One region of the Citrobacter portucalensis genome, then DNA from elsewhere that is predicted to be linked to it. Evidence: riboswitches for the same ligand, from Rfam matches in the RefSeq annotation. Region 1 holds a riboswitch; the other holds the start of a gene.
What was found. Region 1 has a riboswitch for cobalamin ahead of btuB (TonB-dependent vitamin B12 receptor BtuB). Riboswitches for the same ligand answer to the same signal wherever they lie in the genome.
Positions count from the first base shown of each region.

Region 2: it holds a riboswitch for cobalamin, as region 1 does, so the genes downstream of both, LY264_RS09540 (cobyrinic acid a,c-diamide synthase CobB) here and btuB (TonB-dependent vitamin B12 receptor BtuB) in region 1, are expected to answer to the same signal.

Region 1 covers NZ_CP092466.1:4,831,877-4,847,364, reverse strand. The annotation lists gene sthA (Si-specific NAD(P)(+) transhydrogenase) at 1-97, opposite strand, end outside; gene fabR (HTH-type transcriptional repressor FabR) at 289-924, shown strand; gene LY264_RS23370 (YijD family membrane protein) at 940-1,299, shown strand; gene trmA (tRNA (uridine(54)-C5)-methyltransferase TrmA) at 1,372-2,472, opposite strand; cobalamin riboswitch at 2,588-2,774, shown strand; gene btuB (TonB-dependent vitamin B12 receptor BtuB) at 2,840-4,696, shown strand; gene murI (glutamate racemase) at 4,641-5,492, shown strand; rRNA gene LY264_RS23350 (16S ribosomal RNA) at 5,874-7,413, shown strand; tRNA gene LY264_RS23345 (tRNA-Ile) at 7,485-7,561, shown strand; tRNA gene LY264_RS23340 (tRNA-Ala) at 7,669-7,744, shown strand; rRNA gene LY264_RS23335 (23S ribosomal RNA) at 7,948-10,853, shown strand; rRNA gene rrf (5S ribosomal RNA) at 10,943-11,058, shown strand; gene murB (UDP-N-acetylmuramate dehydrogenase) at 11,491-12,519, shown strand; gene birA (bifunctional biotin--[acetyl-CoA-carboxylase] ligase/biotin operon repressor BirA) at 12,516-13,478, shown strand; gene coaA (type I pantothenate kinase) at 13,511-14,461, opposite strand; partial or broken gene LY264_RS23310 (hypothetical protein) at 14,751-14,831, opposite strand; tRNA gene LY264_RS23305 (tRNA-Thr) at 14,851-14,926, shown strand; tRNA gene LY264_RS23300 (tRNA-Tyr) at 14,935-15,019, shown strand; tRNA gene LY264_RS23295 (tRNA-Gly) at 15,134-15,208, shown strand; tRNA gene LY264_RS23290 (tRNA-Thr) at 15,214-15,289, shown strand; gene tuf (elongation factor Tu) at 15,408-15,488, shown strand, end outside.
Region 2 covers NZ_CP092466.1:1,990,047-2,005,534, forward strand. The annotation lists gene LY264_RS09480 (phosphate propanoyltransferase) at 1-274, opposite strand, end outside; gene LY264_RS09485 (BMC domain-containing protein) at 274-738, opposite strand; gene pduJ (propanediol utilization microcompartment protein PduJ) at 763-1,038, opposite strand; gene LY264_RS09495 (glycerol dehydratase reactivase beta/small subunit family protein) at 1,058-1,408, opposite strand; gene LY264_RS09500 (diol dehydratase reactivase subunit alpha) at 1,398-3,230, opposite strand; gene pduE (propanediol dehydratase small subunit PduE) at 3,246-3,764, opposite strand; gene pduD (propanediol dehydratase medium subunit PduD) at 3,779-4,453, opposite strand; gene pduC (propanediol dehydratase large subunit PduC) at 4,464-6,128, opposite strand; gene pduB (propanediol utilization microcompartment protein PduB) at 6,147-6,959, opposite strand; gene pduA (propanediol utilization microcompartment protein PduA) at 6,959-7,240, opposite strand; gene pduF (propanediol diffusion facilitator PduF) at 7,766-8,575, shown strand; gene pocR (transcriptional regulator PocR) at 8,779-9,690, shown strand; cobalamin riboswitch at 10,023-10,197, shown strand; gene LY264_RS09540 (cobyrinic acid a,c-diamide synthase CobB) at 10,286-11,665, shown strand; gene cbiB (adenosylcobinamide-phosphate synthase CbiB) at 11,662-12,621, shown strand; gene LY264_RS09550 (cobalt-precorrin-8 methylmutase) at 12,632-13,264, shown strand; gene cbiD (cobalt-precorrin-5B (C(1))-methyltransferase CbiD) at 13,261-14,397, shown strand; gene LY264_RS09560 (cobalt-precorrin-7 (C(5))-methyltransferase) at 14,391-14,996, shown strand; gene LY264_RS09565 (decarboxylating cobalt-precorrin-6B (C(15))-methyltransferase) at 14,986-15,488, shown strand, end outside.

The sequences.
Region 1 (15,488 bases):
CGACGCGCGCTCCTTGCTTAACCAGACCCATTGCCGCGCCTTCGCCGCCGGGACCGGAACCTATTACTATTGCATCGTAATCGTAAGAATGTGACATGGTCAGGCTTACCTGTTCTTATACATAAAAGCAACAGAATAGTAACATCGTTGTTGAGATAACCCAATTATCGTTGTGCTTTTTTGCGAAGTCGAAGCACAAACTGCGCGTAAACAATCATTCACAAAGCCATGCCAACCGCCTAATCTCTGGTATAGTGCCAGCAAGGTATGTGGAAGGATTCAGACATCGTGATGGGCGTTAGAGCGCAACAAAAAGAGAAAACCCGGCGTTCGCTGGTAGAAGCCGCATTTAGTCAACTCAGCGCTGAGCGTAGTTTTGCCAGCCTCAGTTTACGCGAAGTCGCTCGTGAAGCGGGCATTGCGCCAACCTCGTTTTATCGCCATTTCCGCGATGTGGATGAACTCGGCCTGACGATGGTGGACGAGAGCGGTCTGATGCTGCGTCAGTTGATGCGCCAGGCGCGCCAGCGTATCGCGAAGGGCGGGAGTGTGATCCGCACCTCGGTCTCAACATTTATGGAGTTCATCGGCAACAATCCCAACGCCTTCCGTTTATTATTGCGCGAGCGTTCGGGGACATCCGCAGCGTTTCGTGCAGCGGTCGCTCGTGAAATTCAGCACTTCATTGCGGAACTTGCGGACTATCTGGAACTCGAAAACCATATGCCTCGTGCGTTTACTGAAGCGCAAGCCGAAGCCATGGTAACCATTGTGTTCAGCGCCGGGGCAGAAGCACTGGATGTTGGCGCTGAGCAGCGCCGACAGCTGGAAGAGCGGCTGGTATTGCAACTACGCATGATCGCGAAAGGCGCATTTTATTGGTACCGCCGTGAACAAGAGAAGATGACGCACCACTCCGAGTAACGAGAAGGACAAGCAATGAAACAGTCAGGTCAAGATAAAGGTACGCTGCTGCTGGCGCTGGTTGCTGGCTTATCGATCAATGGTACATTTGCGGCGCTGTTTAGCTCCATTGTGCCATTCTCAGTATTCCCGATCATTTCGCTGGTGCTGACGGTTTATTGTCTGCATCAACGCTATCAGAACCGCACCATGCCTGTGGGATTGCCGGGCCTGGCTGCCGCCTGCTTTATCCTCGGCGTTCTGTTGTACAGCACCGTAGTACGCGCTGAATATCCGGATATTGGTTCTAATTTCTTCCCGGCGGTACTGTCGGTGATTCTGGTGTTCTGGATCGGCTTTAAAGTGCGTAACCGTAAGCAGGAAATAGCAGAGTAACAGTTGTAACTGTAGGCCGGATAAGGCAAAGCCGCCATCCGGCAATCTGAAGCGGCCGGCCTACGTTCAGTTTTACTTCTTGGTTAACAGTACGCCGCACTCCATATGGTGCGTATACGGGAACTGATCGAATAGCGCCAGACGTGAAACATTGTGCGTCTGGCTTAACGTTTCCAGATTCTTACACAGCGTCTCCGGATTGCAGGAGATGTACAGAATACGCGGATACGCCTGCACCATTTTCTCCGTTTCGCTGTCCAGACCGCTGCGCGGTGGGTCAACGAAGATAGTTTCACACTGGTAACTCTTCAGATCGATTCCCTGCAAACGGTTGAACTCGCGAACGCCGTTCATCGCCTGAGTAAACTCTTCGGCCGCCATGCGGATTATTTGTACGTTTTCAATCTGGTTAGCCGCAATGTTGTACTGTGCAGCAGCAACGGACGGCTTGGCGATTTCCGTTGCCAGTACGCGGTTGAAGTTTTGTGCCAGGGCTAACGAGAAATTGCCATTGCCGCAATACAGCTCCAGCAGGTCGCCTTTTGAGCCCCTGGTGACATCAATCGCCCACTCCAACATCTGAATATTCATGGCGGCGTTCGGCTGGGTGAAGCTGTTCTCAACCTGGCGATAGATAATCTCTTTACCCGCAACCGGCAGGCGTTCGTCAATGTAGTCCTGATCCAGCTCGATTTTGGTTTTGGTTGCCCGGCCAATCAGATGCACATTCAGGTTTTTCGCCCGTAGCGCATCCCGCAGCGCTTCAGCTTCCTGACGCCATTCGTCATCCAGCTTTTTATGGTACAGCATCGAGACCACCGCCTGATCGCTCAGGGTTGTGAGGTAATCAATCTGAAACAGTTTGTGACGCAGGACGTGGTTGTTGCGAACGCCTTCGATCATTGCCGTCATCAGCGTGTTGATAAGCTCACTGGCTGCCGGGAAGCTGTCGACACGGATACGGTTTTTGGTCTGGCTGTCGAACATGATGTGGTACAGATCATCACCGTCATGCCACAGACGGAATTCCGCGCGCATACGGTAGTGGCTGACCGGTGAGCGAAACACTTCCGGAGCCTGTGCATAAAATGGCGTCATTAAGCTCTGCAGACGCACCACTTTTTCAGCTAACTGTGCGTCGTACTGTTCTGTCGGAAGGTGTTCGGGGGTCATGATGCGTCCTGAAAAATAAAAGTACGCGGGGATTGTAGGGATTGCTCATCAGATGTCCAGTCATTGATGATTTCCGATATTGTGATACGCAGTCTGGACAGTGGGTTGTAACAAACTGTAGCATCCGTTTTCCGGTCCTGTGAGTTAAAAGGGAATCCAGTGTGAATCTGGAGCTGACGCGCAGCGGTAAGGAAGGTAGGGGATGAGCGCACCTGGTGCAGACACTGCGGCATGCCGTGGGAAGTTATCGTCTCTTTAAGTTGCCTCCAAGCCCGAAGACCTGCCGGCTAACGTCGCATCTGGCTTTCATCATCGCGTACTATCGGTGGGACCTGCGGCATCCTTCTTATATTGTGGATGCTTTACAATGATTAAAAAATCGTTGCTGTGCACGGCACTTTCCGTCACGGCATTTTCTGGTTGGGCACAGGATACTAGCCCAGATACTCTCGTCGTTACTGCCAACCGTTTTCAGCAGCCTGTTAATACTGTCCTTGCCCCCACTGATGTGGTGACGCGTGAAGATATTCAGCGCTGGCAGTCAAAAGATCTCAATGATGTCATGCGCCGATTGCCGGGCGTAGATATTTCGCAAAGCGGCGGTATGGGGAAAAGCTCCTCGCTGTATGTTCGCGGTACTGAGTCCCGGCATGTGCTGGTATTGATTGATGGAGTGCCGATGGCGCGTGCGGGCATCGGTAATGCGATTGATATTGGTCAGATTCCGGTATCGTTGGTGCAACGTGTTGAATATATTCGCGGGCCGCGTTCAGCTGTGTACGGATCTGGTGCGATCGGTGGTGTGATGAACATCATTACGATGAGTAATGAAGAGAAATCACAGATCAACGCAGGTATGGGGACTGATGGTTATCAGACCTACGACGGCACGATAAATAAACGATTTGGTGACACGATGGTGACGGCGGCTGGCGCTTACCAGACGACCAAAGGTTTTAACATTCAACCTGACTCCCCTTACAGCGGCGACAGCGATCGCGATGGTTATCGCAACAAACTGTTCTGGGGCGGCTTGCAGCACAAGTTTAACGATAACTTCTCCGGTTTCTTCCGTGGTTACGGCTACACGGCGAATAGCGATTACGATCAGGGCTCTTATGGCTATGCTGGCGGTAATGACGAAGCTCAGAATTACACTCAGTCCTGGGATTCCGGCCTTCGTTACAGCTCAGGTATCTATTCCGCCCAACTGATTGCTAACTACCAGCATCTCAAAGATTACAACTATAGCAATCAACTCGGTCGTTATGCGGGGGATGCTACGCTGGATAATATGGAACAGCGCTATATTCAGTGGGGAAATAACGTTGAGGTTGGGCATGGAGCGATTAGCGGTGGTGTCGACTGGAAACAAGAAAAGCTGACTTCCAGTAGTACCACGAAATCGGACGCTTATAAACGTGATACGACCGGACTTTATCTAACTGGGCAACAACAAATTGATAGCGTCACGCTGGAAGCCTCAGGCCGTGAAGATCATGATGAACAATTCGGCTGGCATGGCACCTGGCAGACTGCTGCAGGCTGGGAGTTTGTTGATGGCTATCGTGCAACGCTCTCTTACGGCACAGGTTTCCTGGCTCCTTCACTTGGTCAGCAATACGGGGCTACGCGTTTTGCCTCTTCCTATGGGCCGGGTATTGCAGCCAACCCGAATTTGAAACCGGAAGAATCTAAACAGTGGGAAGCAGGGATTGATGGATTGACAGGGCCGCTTGATTGGCGTCTTTCGGCATATCATTATGAAATTCAAAACCTGATCGATTACAAGAATAACCAGTACGTCAACGTTAAGTCAGCCACGATTAAAGGGCTGGAATGGACTGGGAATGTTACGACTGGCCCGGTAGATCATCACCTGACGCTACAGTATGTTGACCCGCGGGATGATGATACGAATAAGGTACTCTATCGCCGAGCAAAACAGCAGGTTAAGTATGAGTTAACTGGGCAGGTTCAGGACTTGGGGTGGAACGTTGCTTATCAATATATAGGTGAACGTTACGATAATGATTACGACAATAATCGTGATGTTAAATTAGGCGGCGTCAGCTTGTGGGATATCGGAGTGTCATATCCAATCACCTCACAGCTGACAGTTCGTGGTAAAATCGCCAACCTGTTCGATAAAGATTACGAGACAGTTTATGGCTACGCAACTGCAGGACGGGAATACACCTTGTCTGGCAGCTACACCTTCTGATCCCCGTCCCACCGTGCTGGTGTTTGATTCCGGCGTCGGTGGGTTGTCGGTCTATGACGAGATCCGGCGTCTTCTGCCGGATCTCCACTATATCTACGCTTTCGACAACGTCGCCTTTCCTTATGGAGAGAAGAGCGAGGAGTTTATCGTCGAGCGTGTTGTTGAGATTGTGACTGCGGTCCAGCAGCGCTATCCCCTCTCTCTTGCGGTCATCGCGTGTAATACAGCAAGCACGGTGTCGCTCCCTGCGTTACGTGAGAAATTTGCTTTCCCGGTTGTGGGCGTGGTGCCTGCGATTAAACCGGCAGCGCGACTCACGGCGAACGGTGTTGTGGGGCTACTGGCTACACGTGCAACGGTGAAGCGCTCGTATACCCATGAGCTGATTGCGCGATTCGCTAACGAATGCCAAATTGCAATGTTGGGTTCTGCTGAGCTGGTGGAACTGGCGGAAGCGAAGCTGCACGGTGAAACAGTTTCTCTGGAAGAACTGCGGCGTATTCTGCGTCCATGGCTGCGGATGTCTGAACCACCTGACACAGTAGTGCTCGGTTGCACTCATTTCCCTCTATTACAGGAAGAGCTTTTACAGGTCCTGCCCGAGGGGACGAGACTGGTGGATTCTGGTGCCGCGATAGCGCGCCGCACGGCCTGGTTGTTAGAGCATGAAGCGCCAGATGCGAAATCAACCGATGAGAACGTTGCATTTTGTATGGCAATGACGACAGAAGCTGAACAACTATTGCCTGTGCTACAGCGCTATGGCTTTAAAACGCTCGAAAAACTGTCAGTTTAAGTGGTTTTGATGAAAAAATACGCACTCGGAAGATTATTTTAAATTTCCCCTTGTCAGCCTGAAATAACTCCCTATAATGCGCCTCCACTGACACGGAACAACGGATTACAAGCCGCCGGGTCAGCGGGGTTCCACTGAGAATCTCGTAGAGAAAAGCAAAAATAAATGCTTGACTCTGAATGAGGAAAACGTAATATACGGGACCTCGCGACAGTGAGCTGAAAGCCGCGTCGCAACTGCTCTTTAACAATTTATCAGACAATCTGTGTGGGCACTCGAAGATACGGATTCTTAACGTCGCAAGACGAAAAATGAATACCAAGTCTCAAGAGTGAACACGTAATTCATTACGAAGTTTAATTCATTGAGCATCAAACTTTTAAATTGAAGAGTTTGATCATGGCTCAGATTGAACGCTGGCGGCAGGCCTAACACATGCAAGTCGAACGGTAGCGCAGAGGAGCTTGCTCCTCGGGTGACGAGTGGCGGACGGGTGAGTAATGTCTGGGAAACTGCCCGATGGAGGGGGATAACTACTGGAAACGGTAGCTAATACCGCATAACGTCGCAAGACCAAAGAGGGGGACCTTCGGGCCTCTTGCCATCGGATGTGCCCAGATGGGATTAGCTAGTAGGTGGGGTAACGGCTCACCTAGGCGACGATCCCTAGCTGGTCTGAGAGGATGACCAGCCACACTGGAACTGAGACACGGTCCAGACTCCTACGGGAGGCAGCAGTGGGGAATATTGCACAATGGGCGCAAGCCTGATGCAGCCATGCCGCGTGTATGAAGAAGGCCTTCGGGTTGTAAAGTACTTTCAGCGGGGAGGAAGGTGTTGTGGTTAATAACCGCAGCAATTGACGTTACCCGCAGAAGAAGCACCGGCTAACTCCGTGCCAGCAGCCGCGGTAATACGGAGGGTGCAAGCGTTAATCGGAATTACTGGGCGTAAAGCGCACGCAGGCGGTCTGTCAAGTCGGATGTGAAATCCCCGGGCTCAACCTGGGAACTGCATCCGAAACTGGCAAGCTAGAGTCTTGTAGAGGGGGTAGAATTCCAGGTGTAGCGGTGAAATGCGTAGAGATCTGGAGGAATACCGGTGGCGAAGGCGGCCCCCTGGACAAAGACTGACGCTCAGGTGCGAAAGCGTGGGGAGCAAACAGGATTAGATACCCTGGTAGTCCACGCCGTAAACGATGTCGACTTGGAGGTTGTGCCCTTGAGGCGTGGCTTCCGGAGCTAACGCGTTAAGTCGACCGCCTGGGGAGTACGGCCGCAAGGTTAAAACTCAAATGAATTGACGGGGGCCCGCACAAGCGGTGGAGCATGTGGTTTAATTCGATGCAACGCGAAGAACCTTACCTACTCTTGACATCCAGAGACTTAGCAGAGATGCTTTGGTGCCTTCGGGAACTCTGAGACAGGTGCTGCATGGCTGTCGTCAGCTCGTGTTGTGAAATGTTGGGTTAAGTCCCGCAACGAGCGCAACCCTTATCCTTTGTTGCCAGCGATTCGGTCGGGAACTCAAAGGAGACTGCCAGTGATAAACTGGAGGAAGGTGGGGATGACGTCAAGTCATCATGGCCCTTACGAGTAGGGCTACACACGTGCTACAATGGCATATACAAAGAGAAGCGACCTCGCGAGAGCAAGCGGACCTCATAAAGTATGTCGTAGTCCGGATTGGAGTCTGCAACTCGACTCCATGAAGTCGGAATCGCTAGTAATCGTGGATCAGAATGCCACGGTGAATACGTTCCCGGGCCTTGTACACACCGCCCGTCACACCATGGGAGTGGGTTGCAAAAGAAGTAGGTAGCTTAACCTTCGGGAGGGCGCTTACCACTTTGTGATTCATGACTGGGGTGAAGTCGTAACAAGGTAACCGTAGGGGAACCTGCGGTTGGATCACCTCCTTACCTTAAAGAACCGACCTTTGCAGTGCTCACACAGATTGTCTGATGAAAATTAGCAGTAAGAAAATCTCTGCAGGCTTGTAGCTCAGGTGGTTAGAGCGCACCCCTGATAAGGGTGAGGTCGGTGGTTCAAGTCCACTCAGGCCTACCAAATTCGCCTCCGTGCTGTTACGGCGATGCTCGCATACTTCAGTATGCTTCGCACCACCGCGCCTTGCCCGGAAACGAATTAGGGTACAGAGATTAGCATTCTACGATGGGGTTATAGCTCAGCTGGGAGAGCGCCTGCCTTGCACGCAGGAGGTCTGCGGTTCGATCCCGCATAGCTCCACCATCCTTTACTTACTGCAACAACACAAGAAAACTTCAGAGTGTACCTGAAAAGGTTCACTGCGAAGTTTTGCTCTTTAAAAATCTGGATCAAGCTGAAAATTGAAACGACACACTGTTTCATTTCTCCGTAATAAGAAATGAAAAATGGTGTGTTCGAGTCTCTCAAATTTTCGCAATCAGAAGTGAAACATCTTCGGGTTGTGAGGTTAAGCGACTAAGCGTACACGGTGGATGCCCTGGCAGTCAGAGGCGATGAAGGACGTGCTAATCTGCGATAAGCGTCGGTAAGGTGATATGAACCGTTATAACCGGCGATTTCCGAATGGGGAAACCCATGTGATTCGTCACACTATCATTACGTGAATACAGGCGTAATGAAGCGAACCGGGGGAACTGAAACATCTAAGTACCCCGAGGAAAAGAAATCAACCGAGATTCCCCCAGTAGCGGCGAGCGAACGGGGAGCAGCCCAGAGTCTGAATCAGCATGTGTGTTAGTGGAAGCGTCTGGAAAGTCGCGATACAGGGTGAAAGTCCCGTACACAAAAGTGCATGTGTGTGAACTCGAAGAGTAGGGCGGGACACGTGGTATCCTGTCTGAATATGGGGGGACCATCCTCCAAGGCTAAATACTCCTGACTGACCGATAGTGAACCAGTACCGTGAGGGAAAGGCGAAAAGAACCCCGGCGAGGGGAGTGAAAAAGAACCTGAAACCGTGTACGTACAAGCAGTGGGAGCACCCTTAGGCGTGTGACTGCGTACCTTTTGTATAATGGGTCAGCGACTTATATTCTGTAGCAAGGTTAACCGAATAGGGGAGCCGAAAGGGAAACCGAGTCTTAACTGGGCGTTAAGTTGCAGGGTATAGACCCGAAACCCGGTGATCTAGCCATGGGCAGGTTGAAGGTTGGGTAACACTAACTGGAGGACCGAACCGACTAATGTTGAAAAATTAGCGGATGACTTGTGGCTGGGGGTGAAAGGCCAATCAAACCGGGAGATAGCTGGTTCTCCCCGAAAGCTATTTAGGTAGCGCCTCGTGAATTCATCTTCGGGGGTAGAGCACTGTTTCGGCTAGGGGGTCATCCCGACTTACCAACCCGATGCAAACTGCGAATACCGAAGAATGTTATCACGGGAGACACACGGCGGGTGCTAACGTCCGTCGTGAAGAGGGAAACAACCCAGACCGCCAGCTAAGGTCCCAAAGTCATGGTTAAGTGGGAAACGATGTGGGAAGGCCCAGACAGCCAGGATGTTGGCTTAGAAGCAGCCATCATTTAAAGAAAGCGTAATAGCTCACTGGTCGAGTCGGCCTGCGCGGAAGATGTAACGGGGCTAAACCATGCACCGAAGCTGCGGCAGCGACGCTTATGCGTTGTTGGGTAGGGGAGCGTTCTGTAAGCCGTTGAAGGTGTGCTGTGAGGCATGCTGGAGGTATCAGAAGTGCGAATGCTGACATAAGTAACGATAATGCGGGTGAAAAGCCCGCTCGCCGGAAGACCAAGGGTTCCTGTCCAACGTTAATCGGGGCAGGGTGAGTCGACCCCTAAGGCGAGGCCGAAAGGCGTAGTCGATGGGAAACAGGTTAATATTCCTGTACTTGGTGTTACTGCGAAGGGGGGACGGAGAAGGCTATGTTGGCCGGGCGACGGTTGTCCCGGTTTAAGCGTGTAGTAGCGGAGGTTCCAGGTAAATCCGGTACCTTATTAACGCTGAGGCGTGATGACGAGGCACTACGGTGCTGAAGTAACAAATGCCCTGCTTCCAGGAAAAGCCTCTAAGCATCAGGTAACATCAAATCGTACCCCAAACCGACACAGGTGGTCAGGTAGAGAATACCAAGGCGCTTGAGAGAACTCGGGTGAAGGAACTAGGCAAAATGGTGCCGTAACTTCGGGAGAAGGCACGCTGATATGTAGGTGAAGCGACTTGCTCGTGGAGCTGAAATCAGTCGAAGATACCAGCTGGCTGCAACTGTTTATTAAAAACACAGCACTGTGCAAACACGAAAGTGGACGTATACGGTGTGACGCCTGCCCGGTGCCGGAAGGTTAATTGATGGGGTTAGCGCGTAAGGAGAAGCTCTTGATCGAAGCCCCGGTAAACGGCGGCCGTAACTATAACGGTCCTAAGGTAGCGAAATTCCTTGTCGGGTAAGTTCCGACCTGCACGAATGGCGTAATGATGGCCAGGCTGTCTCCACCCGAGACTCAGTGAAATTGAACTCGCTGTGAAGATGCAGTGTACCCGCGGCAAGACGGAAAGACCCCGTGAACCTTTACTATAGCTTGACACTGAACACTGGTCCTTGATGTGTAGGATAGGTGGGAGGCTTTGAAGTGTGGACGCCAGTCTGCATGGAGCCATCCTTGAAATACCACCCTTTAATGGCTGGTGTTCTAACGTTGACCCGTAATCCGGGTTGCGGACAGTGTCTGGTGGGTAGTTTGACTGGGGCGGTCTCCTCCTAAAGAGTAACGGAGGAGCACGAAGGTTAGCTAATCCTGGTCGGACATCAGGAGGTTAGTGCAAAGGCATAAGCTTTGACTGCGAGAGTGACGGCTCGAGCAGGTGCGAAAGCAGGTCTTAGTGATCCGGTGGTTCTGAATGGAAGGGCCATCGCTCAACGGATAAAAGGTACTCCGGGGATAACAGGCTGATACCGCCCAAGAGTTCATATCGACGGCGGTGTTTGGCACCTCGATGTCGGCTCATCACATCCTGGGGCTGAAGTAGGTCCCAAGGGTATGGCTGTTCGCCATTTAAAGTGGTACGCGAGCTGGGTTTAGAACGTCGTGAGACAGTTCGGTCCCTATCTGCCGTGGGCGCTGGAGAAGGGGGGGCTGCTCCTAGTACGAGAGGACCGGAGTGGACGCATCACTGGTGTTCGGGTTGTCATGCCAATGGCATGCCCGGTAGCTAAATGCGGAAGAGATAAGTGCTGAAAGCATCTAAGCACGAAACTTGCCCCGAGATGAGTTCTCCCTGACTCCTTGAGAGTCCTGAAGGAACGTTGAAGACGACGACGTTGATAGGCCGGGTCGGGTGTGTAAGTGTAGCGATACATTGAGCTAACCGGTACTAATGAACCGTGAGGCTTAACCTTACAACGCCGAAGCTGTTTTGGCGAAAGAGATATTTTCAGCCTGATACAGATAACATCGCATGCCAGGGTGTGTGATAAAACAGAATTTGCCTGGCGGCTGTAGCGCGGTGGTCCCACCTGACCCCATGCCGAACTCAGAAGTGAAACGCCGTAGCGCCGATGGTAGTGTGGGGTCTCCCCATGCGAGAGTAGGGAACTGCCAGGCATCAAATAAAAGCGAAAGGCTCAGTCGAAAGACTGGGCCTTTTGTTTTATCTGTTGTCTGTCGGTGAGCGCTCTCCTGCCAGGACAAATCCGCCGGGAGCGGATTTGAACGTTGCGCAGCAACGGCCCGGAGGGTGGCGGGCAGGACGCCCGCCATAAACTGCCAGGCATTAATTAAAGTGAAGAAGCCCATCCTGACGGATGGGCTTTTTTGCGTCTGTGCGGGGTGAAAACCGCCGGATGCGGCGTACCGCCTTATCCGGCCTACAGGGTCCGGGCTGAATGTATTTTGTAGGCCTGATAAGCGCAGCGCATCAGGCACATCACAACACCGCACCATCGGGTGCAAAGCTATATCCTGAGCCTCCATAACACAAGCCATCCTGCGGTATATGCGGTAAACTAGGCGCGATTTTGCATCAGGAAAGCGTCTATGAATCACTCCCTTAAAGCCTGGAACACCTTCGGTATCGATCAGCAAACAAATGAACTTGTCTGCGCCGAAAATGAACAACAATTACTGAATGCCTGGCAATCAGCCAATGCATCGCATCATCCAGTACTGATCCTGGGCGAAGGGAGCAACGTCCTGTTTCTTGATGCCTTCCAGGGGACGGTGATCGTCAATCGTATTAAGGGTATTGAGATTACAGAACAACCTGATGCGTGGCATTTGCACGTAGGTGCGGGTGAAAACTGGCATCATCTGGTCCAGCATACGTTGCAGCTTGGTATGCCTGGGCTGGAAAATCTGGCGCTTATCCCAGGCTGCGTGGGTTCATCGCCAATCCAGAATATTGGTGCCTATGGCGTAGAGCTACAGCGCGTCTGCGAATACGTAGACTGCGTTGAGCTGTCGACTGGCAAACATCTGCGCGTTGGTGCAGCAGAATGTCGCTTTGGTTATCGTGACAGCATCTTCAAACATGAATACCAGGATCGCTTCGCAATTATTGCTGTTGGTTTACGCTTGTCTAAACAGTGGCATCCGGTACTGACCTATGGCGATCTGACGCGCCTGGATCCTACAACGGTGACGCCTCAGCAGGTTTTTGATTCTGTCTGCCATATGCGCACGACAAAACTGCCCGATCCGAAAGTAAACGGTAATGCAGGAAGCTTCTTTAAAAACCCGGTTGTCACCGCAGAGATTGCGCAGGAGCTCCTGGCAAAATTCCCAACAGCACCTCATTACCCGCAGGCTGATGGTTCTGTGAAACTGGCAGCCGGCTGGCTTATCGATCAGTGTCAGCTAAAAGGCATGCGCATTGGTGGCGCAGCGGTACATCAACAGCAGGCTCTGGTGCTGATCAATGCAGATAATGCGACGAGTCAGGATGTGGTGCAACTTGCACATCATGTACGTCAAAAAGTCGGTGAGAAATTTAATGTCTGGCTCGAACCAGAGGTCCGATTTATTGGCCCGCAGGGTGAAATGAATGCTGTGGAGATCATTGCATGAAGGATAATACCGTCCCTCTGACGCTTATTTCATTACTCGCTGATGGCGAATTTCATTCTGGTGAGCAGCTCGGTGAAAAGTTGGGAATGAGCCGTGCCGCAATCAATAAGCATGTCCAGACGTTACGCGACTGGGGGGTTGATGTCTTTACTGTTCCAGGTAAAGGATACAGCTTACCGGAACCTATCCAACTATTAGATGCCTCACTTATTCATTCTCAACTGGATGGTGGAAATATCACAGTCCTGCCGGTTATCGACTCAACCAATCAGTACCTGATGGACCGAATAGGTCAACTGGAGTCAGGGGATGCCTGTGTCGCTGAATATCAGCAAGCCGGGCGCGGCCGCCGTGGTCGCAAATGGTTTTCACCGTTTGGTGCCAACCTGTACCTTTCAATGTTCTGGCGGCTGGAACAAGGACCGGCTGCCGCGATTGGCCTGAGTCTGGTTATTGGTATCGTCATGGCTGAGGTTTTACGCGATCTGGGCGCAGAGAAGGTACGTGTAAAATGGCCCAACGACCTCTATTTGCTCGACCGTAAGCTGGCAGGGATCCTGGTTGAACTGACCGGTAAGACAGGGGATGCCGCGCAGATTGTTATCGGTGCGGGTATTAATATGTCCATGCGCCGGGTTGAAGAAAATGTGGTTAATCAAGGCTGGATTAACTTGCAGGAAGCGGGCATTAACATTGATCGCAATACCCTTGCTGCCCGACTGATACGTGAGTTGCGTGCTGCGTTAGTGCTCTTTGAGCACGAAGGTTTAGCGCCGTATCTGTCTCGCTGGAAGAGACTGGATAACTTTATCGACCGCCCGGTCAAACTTATTATTGGCGATAAAGAAATATTTGGCATCTCTCGTGGAATAGACGCGCAAGGTGCATTATTGCTTGAACAAAATGGCGAGATCAACCCCTGGATGGGTGGAGAAATATCGCTAAGAAGCGCTGAGTAATAAGAAGGGGAGCTGTTGCTCCCCTTTTTTATTTATTTTCTCAACCTGACTTGCTCAACGGCATGATTGGCACTTTTCGTCATGATTAAGCTTGCTCGCTCACGCGTTGGTAATATATTTTGTTTTAAATTCAGCCAGTTAATCTCTTTCCATAACGATGTGGCGGTGTTGATAGCCTCATCTTCTGATAATTTTGCATAGTTATGGAAATAAGAGTCCGGGTTGGTAAACGCCCCTTCACGGAATTTCAGGAAACGGTTGATATACCACGTCTGGAGTAATTCTTCTGGCGCATCAACATAAATAGAAAAGTCGACAAAGTCAGAAACAAATACATGATGCGGATCGTGAGGATAGTCCATCCCGCTTTGTAATACATTTAGCCCTTCGAGTATTAATATGTCGGGCTGGGCAACGGTTTTGTCGCCATCAGGGATCACATCATAGATGAGATGGGAATAGACCGGCGCCGTGACGTTAGGTACGCCTGATTTCAGATCGGAAACGAATTTAACCAAGCGATGCATATCATAGGACTGGGGGAAGCCTTTCTTCTTCATCAGTCCACGATCTTTCAATACCTGGTTAGGGTGGAGAAAGCCATCGGTAGTAATCAACTCAACCTTGCGATGCTCGGGCCAGCGACTGAGCAAAGCCTGCAAAACACGCGCAGTCGTACTTTTACCGACGGCGACGCTGCCAGCAATGCTAATAATATAAGGAATACGCTCGCCATTCGTGCCTAAAAATTGCTCCAGCACGGCCTGACGTCGCAGGTTCGAACTGATGTAAAAGTTTAGCAAACGCGAGAGAGGCAAATAAATCTCGGCAACTTCTTCCAGCGATAAGTCTTCGTTAATGCCTTTAAGACGAGCAATCTCTTCCTCGGTCAGGGTCATCGGCACGGAATCACGAAGCGCAGCCCACTGGTTGCGATCAAACTGTAGGTAAGGCGACGTTAACGCTTGCTCTTTTATACTCATACGCATGGTCTGGCTGTCATTGCTATATCAGGTCTGCGGTAAAAAACGAAATCATCCCGGTACGCAATGGCACGCACATTTCAGTTAATTTGGACAATGGGCAGGAGGGTAACACCAGATGGGGGGGAATAATAAGAAAAAATCATCCTCTGAAATGCAATGTGACGGGTATTCCAGATGTATAAAGATGTGCTTTCTCTCTATCAAAGCGTACCTGCCGGAGCAAAATTCCTCCCAGAGGAGGCACGTGACGTTGGAAATTTGTCCAATCCAAAGAGGAAATAGATTATTTATCGGTCGTATAGTGCAAAATGTGAGCGATAGAACATTTTATGCAATTTTTTAGTTGCATGAGTGCGCGTGTCTCCATAAAATGCGCGCTACTTGATGCCGACTTAGCTCAGTAGGTAGAGCAACTGACTTGTAATCAGTAGGTCACCAGTTCGATTCCGGTAGTCGGCACCATCAAGTCCGGTGGGGTTCCCGAGCGGCCAAAGGGAGCAGACTGTAAATCTGCCGTCACAGACTTCGAAGGTTCGAATCCTTCCCCCACCACCACTTTCTGGCAGCGTTATCGCCGCCTGAGTTGATTAAAAAATTAATCAGCTCGAACAGAAAAGAGAGAAATCTCTTTTTTGTTGCAGAAAGAACTGGGTAGCCGAGTTTCAGGATGCGGGCATCGTATAATGGCTATTACCTCAGCCTTCCAAGCTGATGATGCGGGTTCGATTCCCGCTGCCCGCTCCAGACGTGCTGATATGGCTCAGTTGGTAGAGCGCACCCTTGGTAAGGGTGAGGTCCCCAGTTCGACTCTGGGTATCAGCACCACTTCACTTCTCCTTCCCGTTTCTCTCTGTTTACTTTTAAAAGCATTCAACAGCTCAGGTATATTGCCTGGTTGATGTGGTGATATCACCGATTTATCCGTGTCTTAGAGGGACAATCGATGTCTAAAGAAAAATTTGAACGTACTAAACCGCACGTTAACGTCGGTACTATCGGCCACGTTGACCATGGTAAAACAACG
Region 2 (15,488 bases), 2.3 Mb from region 1:
AAATTTCGACCTGGCTGGTACTGCGCAGCGGGCCGAGTAAACGCACATTTTTTAACTGACCTTTTGGCCCCACCAGCGTGACAGTCTGCTCTGCTGCATATTGTCCTGGCTGCAGCAGCCCTTTTTTCTCACTAATGGGGTGATTGGGAAACAAGCGACCGTAATCTTCAGCGCACAGATGAATATGACGATTAGAGATCCCCAGCGGAATCGGGCGCTCGCGCATTTCATCCAGAACCTTAGCGACAGTGGTCTCCAGTTGCTGTTTATCCATTACGCTTCACCTCGTTTGCCAGAGTGAAGACAAAGCGTGCGCGGCTCGCCTTTTTGGCGAGGGCAGGCAGGATCAAGACACAAATTGCAGCTAATCAACTCTGCATCTTGCGGTGCTTCGGGTACATCATGGTCTACAAATATCTCTTCATGCGGTACGGCTGGTATGGGTTCGGGCGTTGGCTCAGGCTCCAGGACAACGCTATGCGACAGGATCCCATCCCCGGGTCTGGAAATGACTTTGTGAGCCACCAGTCCATCTCGCTGGTCAGCGAAACTGACACCGGTGGAAATGGCCGCCTGGACGGAGGCCACATCCCCGATTATCTTGATCACCGTCCAGCCTGAGCCGTTGGTTTTTTCGAGGCCCACCAGCGTGATGGAGGCGGCTTTCGCCATGACGTCCGCGCAACTGATGGCTAATGCCAGACCACTAACTTCAAGTAATCCCAGTGATTGCTTCACGCTGTGCTCCTTGGTTGCAACGACTTATGCGGATTTAGGTAAAATGGCTTCAACGTCGCTGTGCGGACGCGGGATAACGTGGCAGGATTTCACCTCACCAACGGCGCTTGCGGCTGCGCTTCCAGCATCTACGGCTGCTTTCACCGCGCCGACATCACCGCGAACCATAACGGTGATAAGGCCAGAGCCGATTTTTTCGTAACCAACCAACTGCACGTTTGCGGATTTCACCATGGCATCAGCGGCTTCAATAGCGCCGACAAGCCCTTTTGTTTCAACCAGTCCCAGTGCGTTATTCATACTGCTTTTCTCCTGTGGGTTATGAGTGGCATTCCCGGAACGGAATGCCTTTAACCAGCCGCGCAGCGTTGTTACCAATGCTGCGGCGATCGTGGCTATTTTGTTGATACGTCAGCGTAAAAAGTGGTGCTGACGTGGGTAAGTTTTTGTAGTGCACGACCAGTTTTTCGCGGCTACAGCCAATACCGACCAGCAATGGAGACTGGCAGGCGGCCAACCATGCGTTGTGGATAACGTCAGTTGAGCTACTCTCCTGAATCACAAAGGGAATCCCTTCTTCTTCAATACCCAGCAGTACGTCATTCCAGACGTCAGCACAGTCAGCACTGGTGAAGATAACGATGGCTGGTGTGGTGAGATTACTTTCCATGAGCGAATGCCTTATGCCAGGAGAGAATCAGTCCTGTCGCAACCGCATTGCGCGGACCTTCGGTACCACGAATGTTGCCGCGCCCGGCAACCAGTCGATAATGCGCCAGAGCATCGGTGACTAGCTGTGGAACTTCAAAATCCAGAGATGAGCCGCCAACCAGTACCACAAAGGGAATATCCCGAATGTTCCCGGTCGGACTGACCTGACGTAGCGCTCTGAGTGCGTTAGTAACGAAAACGCGCTCCTTGGCGCTGCGACGAATGGCCCGTACTTTCTCCAGCGCCAGTTCACCAGGCAGTGGCACCAGTTCATCGGGTTTCACTACGCACACGCGCGCAAAAACCGTTGGTGGGAGAGGCGTAGGGAAGAACTGAACGCTGCCGTCTTCGTGGCGAAGGTGGAACAAGCTCTCAACTTTCGCCAACGGATACTTTTTAATCTCTTCAGCGAGATAACGGTCATCCAGACCCAGTTCACGGGCAATGATCATCGTGACCATATCGCCTGCGCCTGCCAGGTGCGTGGCAATAATTTCGCCCTTAGGATTGATGATAGAAGCGTCGGTTGAACCCGCGCCGAGATCCAGAATAGCCAGTGGTCGTGTTGTGCCCGGAGTTGTTAAGGCTCCCAGAATGGCAGCTTCGGCTTCGGCCCCGCCAACCTGGACGTCAATGTTGAACTTTTGCGTGATCTCCTGGGCAATCATCGCCATTTGCAGGCGGTCTGATTTCACCATGGAGGCTATGCCGACCGCCTGTTCCAGCGAGAACTCACCGGCAAGTCCACCCGTCACACTGACGGGAACCGAGGTATCGACCGCCAGCAGATCCTGAATAAAAATTTCATGACTGGGTTTGTTGGTTAATTCAGCCATCGTCTGGCGCACATGCTCCAGCATGCCGCCAATATTGGTGCCAGCTTCTCCGGTAACGTTATCCAGTTTTGGGCATTCACCAACCGCTTTCATAATCGCTTCGGCGCCCGCGGCAACGTCGACCCGTACGATACGACCCTGAGACTGTAGCTCCAGATTTCCGGCAGGAATCGCTCGCGCTTTCACATCACCTGACGGCGTTTTCACCACCACGGCTGAACGGTTGCCGATCAGCGCCCGTGCCATCGGAACAATGTTTTTAGTCTCATCGGCATTGAGGCCAAAGACAGTTGCAATGCCGTAGGGGTTAGAAAGGGTTTCAATGACCTTTCCTGGTACAGCGACCTCAATGGCAGCCAGCATCCCCAACGGGATGCGGTCGATATGAAGGACTTCATCGACGATGGGCAGGGGGTGAGTCAGACGATTGCTGACCAACACGCCATCGTCCTGCTGCAAAATAACGCCAGTTAACTGGTATCCAGCTCGGACGGAGGCATTAATCATCGTAGCGACATCGGCGAAATCAAATGCCGATGACACCACCAGAATATAGGGCGTATCCGCCGGGCGACTGAGAAGGTCTTCCGGCGTAATAGTGACGCCCACGCCTAACCCGACGCCGCCCGGTGTTTTAGGGTTATGGCCGATCATGGTGGATTCAGTGATGATGGTTTCGGTTATTGTTTCCATCGCCACATCGCCAATGACCGGGGTGGCTTCGTTGATACGGATGAGCGAAATATCGCTGACATTGATACCGGCGTTTTTTGCCGCCAGCGTAAGGGCCTCCTGAATGCCAAACACATTACGTAATGTACCCTTAATTCCGGTGGTTTCTGCCAGCGCGCTGCCGATGATGCTCAGCACGCCAGACTCATCGAGAGTAGCCAGAGCGACTTCCGTTGATGAGTTGCCTATGTCAATGCCAGCTATATATCGCATGATCCTGTCCCTGAGTTAGTCGTCGCCTTTGAGTTTTTTACGCTCAACGTACAGCGCTGCCGCTTCACGAACGAAAGCTGCACAGATTTTTGCCTGATAACGATTTTCGAGATCGTCGGCGATAGCCATCAGCTCATCTTTTGTTGAGCGGTACGGGCGCAGCGCGTTGTAGATCTCAAGAATGCGATCGTCAGGAACAGCGGTTAGCTCGGCTGCGCGCTCGAAGTTCATCGCCAGCCTGTCACGTCCGGCATCTTTGGCAATTTCCGCCTGCAGGCGCAGTGTTTCAGGGGTGATGCGCATGTCCTGCGCGGTCACTTTGTTGCTCAGAACATTTTCAAGCGTGAAGTCGTCCAGCGTTTTGTTGGTCGCAGTTTTTACCCACTCAGGATGTTTATTCGCGAGAGGGTAATCCGTGACTTTCGCGGTATGTGCTGATGAACTCGCCGCGGGCGGAGTCGCGGACTCGCCTTGCAGGCTGTTCATCCGGCTCAACACATCCCGAACCATCGATTCAATTGCGTCGGTATTCATGGAGGTATCCTTTATCAAAGCGCCACGCGCAGTTCCTGCGGGTTTTTGCCTGTCACAACGTATTTGGTCTCTTTAATGTGCAGAATGGCTGATTTGGCCTGATACTTAGGACGGGCCATCTGGTCATTCAAAGTAGGGACCGGTTGCGGAGATTCACGCTTGGCATAACGCGCGGCGTTTTTACCGATCTGACGATAGGTTTCCAGCGTCAGAAGCGGTGCCTGAGGGAACAGCTCCAGGTTTGAAAGCGGCGGTAACCCCTGCTGGTGGATAACCGTGGTACCTTTTGACTGGATGCCGATAGAGATCCCGGAACCGCTCAGACGGTTCCCCTCAACGGCGACAAACGCCACATCGGAGGATTTAAAGCAGCGGATAACACGCGCTTTAATACCTTCTTCTTCAATACCGGCAATCACTTCGCGCAAGATATTCTTATGCGGGATACCTACGATATTGACGGTTTGCGAGAGCCCGAACGCCGGCCCTACGGCAATAATCACTTCGTCCTGTTGCTGGCCTTGTTTGGCTTCACCAATCTCGGTCAGAAAGCTGTCTCCCTGTGTCGCCGCAGCCTGAGGTGCGCTTGCCGCTGTAGATGCGCGGAAAGAGACGGGTTTGTCGCTGGTCTGCATTTCAGACAACACATCTTCAATTATCTGGCGCAGCAGTTTTTCATTAATTTCCATTTTTCACCCCTTAGCCAAGCTCGTTGGGATCAAGTGCGCCAGGGATGTTTTTGATTTCTTCCCAGCGTTCGCCCTGCAGGCGATAACCTGTTGCCGGACCGGCGTAGTCGTTGACATCATTGACAGCGGATAGCACCTGTCCGTCGCCAACGATAATGGCGGAGGTATGCAGGTAATCCCCGGTTAACTTGGCTTTCTGGATGTTGAGCATGTCCTGAGCGACATCGGTAAATCCGCCCTGAGCAAGGGCTTTCACCACTTCCAGACCGTTACGGTTTTTATTGATGATCTCTTGTGCAAACTTGATGTCTTCAACGATGTTACGTTCCGGCATATCTTTCGAACCGTGGGCGTAGGTCGCAGCTTCCACTTCTTCATCAGTGATTGGTGGTAATCCCATCCCGGCAAAGACGACCTGCAGCGCACGTGCCGCTTTGTTACGAATGGCGATAACGTCTTCTTCCCGAACCGGGCGCAGACCACCGTCTACTTTCAGGTCACGCTGGAGAACGTTGTAGTCGTCAAAATCTTCAGCATCTTCGTTCGAACCCGCAAACATGTTGTCGTAGTTCGGCACCGCGGAATAACCAGAAGAAATGAAGTCAGTACCCGGCAGGAACTGCATCAGCAGACGAGCAGTACGACGCATATCCGAGTGGGTAAAGGTTTGGTCGTTGCTGGAGGCGCATTCCAGATCCAGAGAGGAACAAATCAGGTTTTCAGCCAACACTGCACGAATGCCTGACGGCACGGCGGAAGGGACACCGATGCAGCTTACTGAACCGTTTTGCAGGCCCTGTACGCCCGCAGCTTTGGTGATGTAAATGCAGCGGGCTTCCAGATAAAGCATCGATTTGCCTTCGGCGTAACCCATCTGAACTTCTGAGCCAGAGCCGGAGGTAAAGCGCATTTTCAGACCACGGGAAGCATAGGACGAGGCGAGGAAGCCTTTCGACCATGGCGTGTCATCGCCGTCGGTAAAGACGGGTTCAGTACCATAGACGGAGATGGTTTCCGCGTAGCAGGTGTGGCCTAGCATGCCGAGTTTAAGTTCGGTAGCTTCTTCCAGCGAGCACTGGGTTAATACGCCCGGGCGTCCAACCTGTGAGCCGACTAACAGCGCAATGGCGTTAAATGGCGCATAACGTGCAACGGCAACGGTTGTTTCCTGTTCGTCAAACCCGCGCCATGCGCCTTCAGCGGCATCAGCGGCAATCTGCACCGGGTTATCTTTGACGTTAGTGACGTGCGCTTGTTGAGAGGGTGTACGACGAGCGCGCATTTTCTGCATCGCCATCATCATCTCAACGACGTTCATATGGGACACCACTTCGACAATTTTTGCCGGCGTCATTGCGGTGGTCAGCGGCACTATGTCTTTGCGCTTTACGTTAGGGTCGCAAAGCATATTGGCCAGTTTGACCGAGTCCATCGCCATGACCTCTTCAGCGCGCGCCAGGTTAATGCCATAGCGGGCAATGAAATGGTCGATTAAGTCAAATTCACTGGCGGATTTACCGTCCAGTTCAGTGACTGTACCGTTGACGATTTTAATCGACGGTTTGGGGTCGTTCGGGCTTTCCATCGCAATGAAGCCTTCTTCGATCCACTCCTTAACGAAACCATCCTGATTCACAGGGCGCTTCGCCAGTGCTTCAAATCTTTTCGATCTCATGAATCAGCCTCACTGATATCAGATGTAGGACGGACGATCGTTTTTCGGCTCTGAGCCGAGGGTCCCGAGTACGGTTTTACCGATTTCACGGGCGGAGATAACGGCCTGACGAACAGCGCCAGAGTCACCCGAAATAACCAGAATGGCTTCGTTACTGAAGCTGGTGCCATGGGCAGGGGAGCTGTAGGCCACAACTTCCACGTTGGCGGATTTCAGGGCCGTATCGGCCATCAGGACACCAACGGATGCTGGCGCGCCGACGATAACGCCACAGGCACGGCCAATCGGTGCGCCAAAGGCTTTTTCCAGCGCGTAGCTGGCGCGTGCGGTGTACTGCATTTCGATGTGACCGGCTTCGTTGGCATAAACATCGCCAAAGGTGCGATCCAGTTCTTTCAGTGCGACTTCAATGCCGCGTTTCACGTCGGAAACATCGTTGCCACCAAGGATAATCAGCGAGCCATGACCTGCGCCGCCTTTGGTATCACGTGGTAACTCAATACTGACGACTTCAGTATTGGTGGCTTTTACTGCTTCATCGGCGGCCATGATGTGCGGGCCTGCGCCAGTACGGGCGCCAAGGATGCCAATGGAGCGATACCGTTTTTCAAGTTTCATTGCGTCCAGTAGGGCGCTGTCTACGTTGGCGATTACCAGACCGACGGTGTCGCCAATCGCGGTACCGACAAACTCCGTTAAACTGCAGTTTTTCTCTGCCATAGCCGTTTCTCGTGTTGGAGGATTATTTTCAGGGATAGCCTGCTGTTCCGGCGTTGCCACGCGAGCAATCACCTGCGCCATGATCTGTTCAACCAGCTCATTGCTGCTCATTAGCTAATTCCCTTCGGTAAGATTTTTTCTACATCGGTATGCGGGCGTGGGATGACGTGTACGGCTTTCACTTCTCCCACATTACGGGCTGCGGCGGCACCTGCATCTGTTGCTGCTTTGACTGCGCCGACATCGCCACGGACAATGACTGTTACCAGCCCCGAACCAATTTTTTCGTAGCCGACCAGCATTACATTGGCTGACTTCACCATTGCATCTGCGGCCTCTATGGCTGCAGTTAAGCCTTTGGTTTCTACCATTCCTAACGCTTCTTGTTGCATAAAGACCTCGCCTGGGTTGTCCCGATTTTCATGACTATAAAAAGAAGCGAGGAAAAAGAATGGCTGAGTTGAAAGTAAGAGTGAAAAAATAGTGGGGTTATGGTGAGATAAAATTGCCATATATTATTATAGCAACTTGTTTTTATTGGTTATTTTTAGTTTAAGTAATGTGAATATTTGGTTATGTTAATTCCATATTTACACTTTACCGAGTGACAGTTTAAATATCATTTGCTATGCGAGAAAAATGAAATTGTGATGATCGTTTGAAAATGGAATTCTGCTGTTCGCAATATTTTATTATTTTGAAAATGTACTTTTAATAGGGTAAATCCTCGTTTTACCGCCTGCTTTAATAAAGGTGATAGCAAGAATTTGCTATCACAACACGATTTTTAAGGGCATGTCGCTTGCAGATTGCCAACAATTTGCCGGTACAGATTTTTATAGTAAGCCTTGAAGTAATCTTCCTGCCAGCAAGGAGTCCGCTGGTAAAGACACGAACTCTGCTTAGAAGGTGTCACAATGAACGATTCACTAAGAGCGCAATGTATTGCTGAGTTTTTGGGTACCGGACTATTTTTGTTTTTTGGTATTGGGTGCCTGAGCGCCCTGAAGGTCGCGGGTGCCAGTTTGGGATTGTGGGAGATCTGCATCATATGGGGTTTGGGGATCTCGCTTGCAGTTTACCTGACAGCCGGGATTTCTGGGGCCCATCTCAATCCCGCTATTACCATCGCACTTTGGTTGTTTGCCTGTTTTCCGGGTCGTAAGGTACTACCTTATTCTGTCGCTCAGATAGCGGGGGCCTTTGGTGGCGCTATGCTGGCCTATTTGTTGTACGGCAGCTTATTTATTGAGTATGAATCAGCCCACCAAATGGTACGCGGCAGTCTGGAAAGCCTGCAACTTGCCAGCATTTTTAGTACGTATCCTGCCGCCGCACTGAGTGTCTGGCAGGCCGCACTGGTTGAAGTGGTGATTACTTCCATTCTGATGGGGATGATTATGGCGCTAACGGACGACGGTAACGGTGTTCCCAAAGGCCCGTTAGCACCACTGCTGATTGGTATTCTGGTTGCTGTTATCGGCGCATCAACCGGTCCACTTACCGGCTTTGCGATGAACCCGGCACGTGATTTTGGTCCCAAATTGTTTGCCTGGATGGCCGGGTGGGGTGATGTTGCGATGACAGGTGGGCGTGATATCCCATATTTCATTGTGCCGATTGTGGCACCTATCATCGGCGCCTGTGCGGGCGCAGCAATTTATCGTTATTTTATTGGCAAAAATTTACCGTGTAATTCGTGTAAGTTGGAGGAAAACGAGAGCTAGCTTCACGAAAGATGTTTATTATTGAAAGGTAAAAACTGTTTTCGTGATCCGGTTTCCTGAACGGCTTAAAAAGTCTCCCAACAATGGGAGACTTTTGTTATGTTCAATGCTGACTTTCATCAGAGCGCTGGATCGCGAGATGAAAATGAATGTGTGAATAATATGTTTTATTTATAACAATAAATTAACTGAGAGGTTTTATCATGATTTCTGCGAGTGCCCTGAACTCAGAACTCATTAATAAAATCGCACAGGATTTTGCACAGGCCACCAGTCTGGCTGTTGTGGTTGTCAATATTCACGGTGATGAAATTTCTGAGCTTTTTAATTTCACTCCTTTTTGCCAGTTGATGCGCCAGCATCCTCAGCATAGTACGCGTTGTCGTATGAGCGACCGCTGTGGAGGGTTGGAAGCCTCTAAATCCGATCAACCCTGCATTTATCGCTGCCATGCCGGACTTACCGATTTCTCAATTCCGCTGGTCATCGCGGGACATCTGGTAGGATTTGTGCTTTGTGGACAAGTACGCTTAAGTAACGATGTTGGCCTCGTTGATATTCTGAACGTCGATGACCGCTGGCAAGCCGATCCCGAACTGGTCAACGAGTTCCGTAATGTACCTGAAATGGACTATTCTCGAGTCATTGCTTCAGCGGATTTACTCAAGCTCATCGTCGAAAATTGCCTTAAGAAACAGCTTAATTTTGTTGTTATCAAAGATAACCCGCAGCAGTCAGAGCCGGTACGCGCTAACCGTAGTACCAACCCTCATGACAGTAAAATGAAAAAAGCCCTGCGCTATATTGATGCACATTTATCAGACGATCTGCGTCTGGAGGATGTTGCCTCTCATGTTTTCCTTAGCCCGTACTATTTCAGCAAATTGTTCAAAAAATATCAGGGTATTGGTTTTAACGCATGGGTAAACCAGCAAAGAATGGCCAGTGCCAAAGAGCTGCTTTGTCACAGTGACTGGAGTATAGCCAGCATTGCGCGTAATTTAGGCTTTTCGCAAACAAGTTATTTTTGCAAAGTTTTCCGCCAGACCTATCAGATTACGCCGCAGGCATTTCGCCAGCAAATAAATGTCATTTCACGCGGTGAATCCGCTTAAATAGCAATATTTTGCTATTGCCGATTTTTGATATCGGGCGCTATGTTAGTCATTATAAAATGAAATGTGACAACAGCAGTCAATAAATTGTCATAGCGCAACAAAATAATGGTATTAGAGGGATAAACTGCACCAGTTTTTATTTTTGTGATGAGATACAGTGTCTGTGTGAATGATTTTCTTTATTCTTAGCTGATACTTTCATTCAAAAAGTGAACGTGTGAATAAGTGGGTTAAGGCCAGAAAATTGGCTGAATGAACTCGGAAAGATATTAAATTGAATTATTGTCATGAGGTCGTGAATTTACCTCATAACAGAGAGCTTAATTAACCAGGCTCTTGAACTGACAGGTTTGCCACATTTGTGGTAGGGAAGGGGGTGAGAATCCCCCGCAGCCCCCGCTGCTGTGATGCTGACGACCCCGTATGGACCACTGATCGCAAGATTGGGAAGGACGGGTGAGGATGACGCTAAGCCAGAAGACCTGCCTGTCAGTGACTACCAACAACTTCGGTGGGAAGTGGGTGGTTCAGATGCATACAGTCGAGAGACTGGGTATCTCTACACCCCTACCACCCTGAACAGGATCAGGGTATGGCGGCCAATTTTCACGCATTTGTTCTTGCAGGTACCGGAAGCGGCTGTGGTAAAACCACGGTGACGCTGGGCTTGTTGAGCTTGTTGAAAAAACGCGGTTTGCGCGTCCAACCTTGCAAAGTGGGTCCTGATTACCTTGATACCGGCTGGCATACAGCGGTATGCGGTACCGCTTCCCGCAATCTTGATAGCTTCATGCTTCCCGTCCCCACGCTGAACGCTCTATTCAACGAGCAGATGCAACATGCGGATATCGCCGTTATTGAAGGTGTGATGGGGCTGTATGACGGCTATGGTACCGACCCAAACTACTGCAGCACCGCCGCGATGGCTAAACAGTTAGGCTGTCCGGTCATCTTACTGGTTGATGGCAAAGCCGTTTCCACTTCAATCGCCGCAACGGTAATGGGTTTTCAGCATTTTGATCCCACCCTGAACATCGCCGGCGTTATTGTTAATCGGGTTAACAGCGAAACGCATTACCAGTTACTGAAAGTCGCAATCGAACGTTACTGCGATGTACCCGTCTTGGGCTACGTACCCCGTATGGAGGGCGTTGCCCTTCCCGAACGTCATCTGGGTTTAGTAACCGCACGTGAGTCGGTTATCAATCAGCAACCGTGGCAGGCTTTTGCCGCGACGCTGGAGCAAACCCTTGATATCGACGCGCTGCTGACACTAAGCCAGTCAACCAATCCTCCTGCTGGCGAATGGCCCGCGCTGCCTGCCGCAGACGCCGGAGCAGGGCTAACGGTTGCCATTGCCGATGACGAAGCCTTCAACTTCTACTACCCGGATAACATTACGCTGCTGGAACGTACGGGACTAAATATTGTTCGTTTTAGCCCGTTGCACGACACCTGTTTGCCGGACTGTCAGATGATCTGGTTAGGTGGAGGATATCCTGAGCTACACGCTGCGGCGCTGGCTCGCAATGTCTCGATGCTGAATCAACTGCGAGAGGCACATCAACGTGGCGTCGCGATTTATGCAGAGTGCGGCGGGCTGATGTATCTAGGCAGTTCGCTTGAGGACAGCAACGGCGATACCTGGCTGATGGCGGATATCATTCCCGGCCACAGCAAAATGGGGAAACGTCTGACCCGATTTGGCTACTGCGAAGCGCAGGCCGCGCAGCAAACATTGTTAGCTGCAGAAGGCGAAGTGCTGCGCGGGCATGAATTCCACTATTCCGATTTTACCCCTGAAACGCCAGCGGTGATGAACTGTCGCAAAGTGCGCGATGGTAAAACGCTGCAAGCCTGGTCCGGCGGCTGGCAGGTCGGAAACACCTTCGCCAGCTATCTACACGTTCATTTTGCTCAACGTCCGCAGATGCTTAACCATTGGCTGGCAGCTGCGAGGAGTGCGCTATGACGATCCTTGCATGGTGTGTTGCCTGGCTGCTTGATTTTATCATCGGCGATCCGCAGAACTGGCCGCATCCGGTGCGCTGGATTGGTAATCTGATTTCTGCCGTGCAGCGAGTTATTCGGCGTTATTGCCATAGCGACTGTGCGCTGCGCATTGGCGGTGCGGTGATGTGGATTGTGGTAGTTGGTCTGACCTGGGCGGTGTCCTGGGGCGTGCTGGCACTGGCAGAATCTATTCATCCCTGGTTGGGTTGGGTGGTAGAGGTATGGATGATCTTTACCGTGCTGGCCGGGCGCTGCCTGGCAAAGGCCGCGCAGGATGTCGAACGTCCTCTACGTGCCGGTGACCTTGCTCAGAGTCGGGAAAAACTATCGTGGATTGTGGGGCGTGATACCTCACAGCTGCAACCGCAGCAGATCAATCGCGCGGTGGTGGAAACCGTGGCTGAAAACACCGTAGACGGCATTATCGCGCCGTTGTTCTTTCTCCTCCTCGGCGGTGCGCCCCTGGCGATGGCCTACAAAGCGGTAAACACCCTTGACTCCATGGTGGGCTACAAACATGAAAAATACCGCGCTATTGGTATGGTCAGCGCGCGTCTGGACGATGTCGCGAACTTTATTCCTGCAAGACTGAGCTGGCTGTTGCTGGGCGTGGCGGCATTTTTATGTCGTAAAGACGGCTCGCGAGCTTTACAGATTGGCTGGCGCGATCGCTACAACCACAGCAGCCCAAACTGTGCATGGTCAGAGGCATCCGTAGCCGGGGCATTAGGCATTCGGCTGGGTGGTCCTAATGACTACTTTGGCGAGCGCGTTGAGAAACCGTGGATCGGTGATGCTCAACGTGACATTTCGGTAGACGACATTTCCCATACGATTCGACTGATGTGGGTGGCATCGACGCTGGCACTGGCGCTGTTTATTGCGCTGCGGTGGCTGTGGGTCGGTGTAGCCTGAGGACAACATAATGCAATACATCCAGCAACCCCAGGCGATTGAAGCCAAAAGTTTCGACATTATTGGCGAGATCATCCGTGAAACCCGTCCGGACTATCAGTTTGCCAGTCCGTTACATGAAGCCATTATCAAGCGGGTTATTCACACGACGGCAGATTTCGACTGGCTGGACATTCTGTGGTTTTCCAGTGATGTGCTGGAGCAGTTTTGTGCGGCGCTTAGCCGTTCGAGCGTGATTTATACCGATACCACGATGGCGCTTTCCGGGATCAATAAAACGCTGCTGGCAAAATTCGGCGGTGAATGCCGCTGCTACATCAGCGACCCGCGGGTTGTGCGTACGGCAAAAGAGCAGGGTATTACCCGGTCCATGGCGGCAGTCGACATTGCGGTGAAGGAAGAGGGGGAAAAGCTGTTTGTCTTTGGCAACGCGCCGACTGCGCTGTTCCGCCTGCTTGAGCATGATGTTGCCGTCAGCGGTGTGGTGGGTGTACCGGTCGGATTCGTTGGTGCTGAAGAGTCGAAAGATGCCCTGACCCAAAGCAATTTGCCCGCCATTGCAGCGTTAGGCCGCAAAGGGGGAAGCAATGTCGCCGCCGCTATCGTCAACGCCATGCTTTATCACATGCAGGGGGCGCGATGAGCGAGGCCTTCGATACGCCGGTGTGGCACAACGGTAAAGCGCTGCGTAAAGGGTATACCACGGGATCGTGCGCCACGGCGGCGGCAAAAGTTGCCGCGTTGATGGTATTGCGCCAACACCTCATCCATCAGGTTTCCATCGTGACGCCTTCCGGGGTGACGCTGTGCCTGAACGTGGAGTCACCGCATATCGAAGGGCAGCAGGCAATAGCGGCCATCCGCAAAGACGGTGGAGATGATGTGGACGCCACCCACGGCATGCTGATTTTTGCCCGTGTGACGTTAGACGATAGTGGCGTGATTGCCTTACAGGGCGGTGAAGGGGTCGGTACGGTAACCCGCAAAGGGATTGGCCTGCCGGTGGGCGGTTCGGCGATTAACCGTACACCTCGCCAGACCATTGAATCTGCCGTCCGCGAAGCGATTGGCCCAAATCGTGGGGCGCAGATTGAAATCTTCGCGCCAGAAGGCGAAGAACGGGCGCAAAAAACCTACAACTCTCGCCTTGGCATTCTTGGCGGCATTTCGATTATCGGCACCACGGGTATTGTCACGCCGATGTCAGAAGAGAGCTGGAAGCGTTCACTGTCGCTTGAGCTGGAAATTAAGCGGGCGGCAGGGCTGGAGCGTGTTGTACTGGTGCCGGGAAACCACGGCGAGCGTTTTGTGCGCGAGCAGATGGGTATCGACACCCAGGTTGTGGTCACCATGAGCAACTTTGTCGGTTACATGATTGAAGAAGCCGTACGTCTGGGGTTCCGACAAATCGTACTGGTGGGGCACCCCGGTAAGCTCATCAAAATCGCGGCGGGGATCTTCCACACTCATAGCCATATTGCCGATGCCCGCATGGAAACGCTGGTGGCTCACCTCGCGCTACTTGGCGCACCGCTGGAACTGCTGACGTTGGTCAGCGAGTGCGATACCACCGAAGCGGCGATGGAACATATCGAGGCGTACAGTTTCCAGCACATTTATGACCATCTGGCTCAGCGCATTTGTATGCGTGTCCTGCAAACATTGCGCTTTACCAAAAATCCACCGACCTGCGATGCCATCATGTTTTCTTTTGATAATCAGGTTCTTGGAAGTAATCGTCCGGTCGCAGAAATTGCTGAGGAGATGCAATGTTAACCGTTGTAGGGATGGGCCCCGCCGGTTTGCATTTGATGACGCCTGCGGCACGAGAAGCGGTCGCGACGGCGGATGTTCTGGTCGGTGGAAAGCGGCATTTGCAGCAATTCCCGGATTTTGCCGGTGAACAGTTTGCTCTTGGCGCCAATATCCCGGAACTCCTGAGCTGGATTAGCGCGCACCAGGAGAAGCATGTTGTGGTACTGGCGTCTGGCGATCCCCTGTTTTACGGCATCGGGACGCGCATGGTGGCGCATTTTGGTATTGAGAATGTGCGGATTATTCCCGGCATTAGTGCGGTGCAGTACCTGTGCGCGCAGTCCGGTATTGATATGAACGATATGTGGCTGACCAGTAGCCATGGCCGCAGCGTCTGTTTTGATGAGCTGGCGCGACATAACAAGGTGGCGATGGTGACTGATGCGCTGTGTGGCCCGCGTGAAATCGCGCAGCAGCTCATTGCCCGAGGCATGGGGCATCGCTGGATGGTGATTGGCGAAAACCTGGCGATGGAAAACGAACAGATCCATTTCCTGCCTGTGCGTGAAGTTAACGCTGAATATGACATGAATGCAGTGGTGATCCTTGATGAAAGATGAGCTGTTTCTGCGTGGAGAGAAAGTGCCGATGACCAAAGAAGCGGTACGCGCACTTGCCCTCTCAAAACTTGAATTACACCGCGCCAGTCACCTGATTGATATTGGTGCCGGAACCGGCAGCGTGTCGATAGAGGCGGCGTTGCAATATCCCGGATTACGTGTAACGGCCATCGAACGTAACCCGGCTGCGCTCAGGTTGCTGGATGAAAACCGCCAGCATTTTGCCTGCGCAAATATCGATATTTTTCCCGGCGTTGCTCCCATGACTATCGCGGAAAAAGCCGATGCCATTTTTATGGGCGGCAGCGGCGGCCATCTGACCGAACTGATTGACTGGTCGATGCGCCAATTGCATCCCGCAGGGCGTTTGGTGATGACGTTTATCCTCCAGGAAAACCTCAACACCGCGCTGGCACATCTGGATCATCTTGGCGTACAGGGAGTGGATTGCCTGCAGCTACAGGTTTCCTCGCTTACCACGCTTGGCAATGG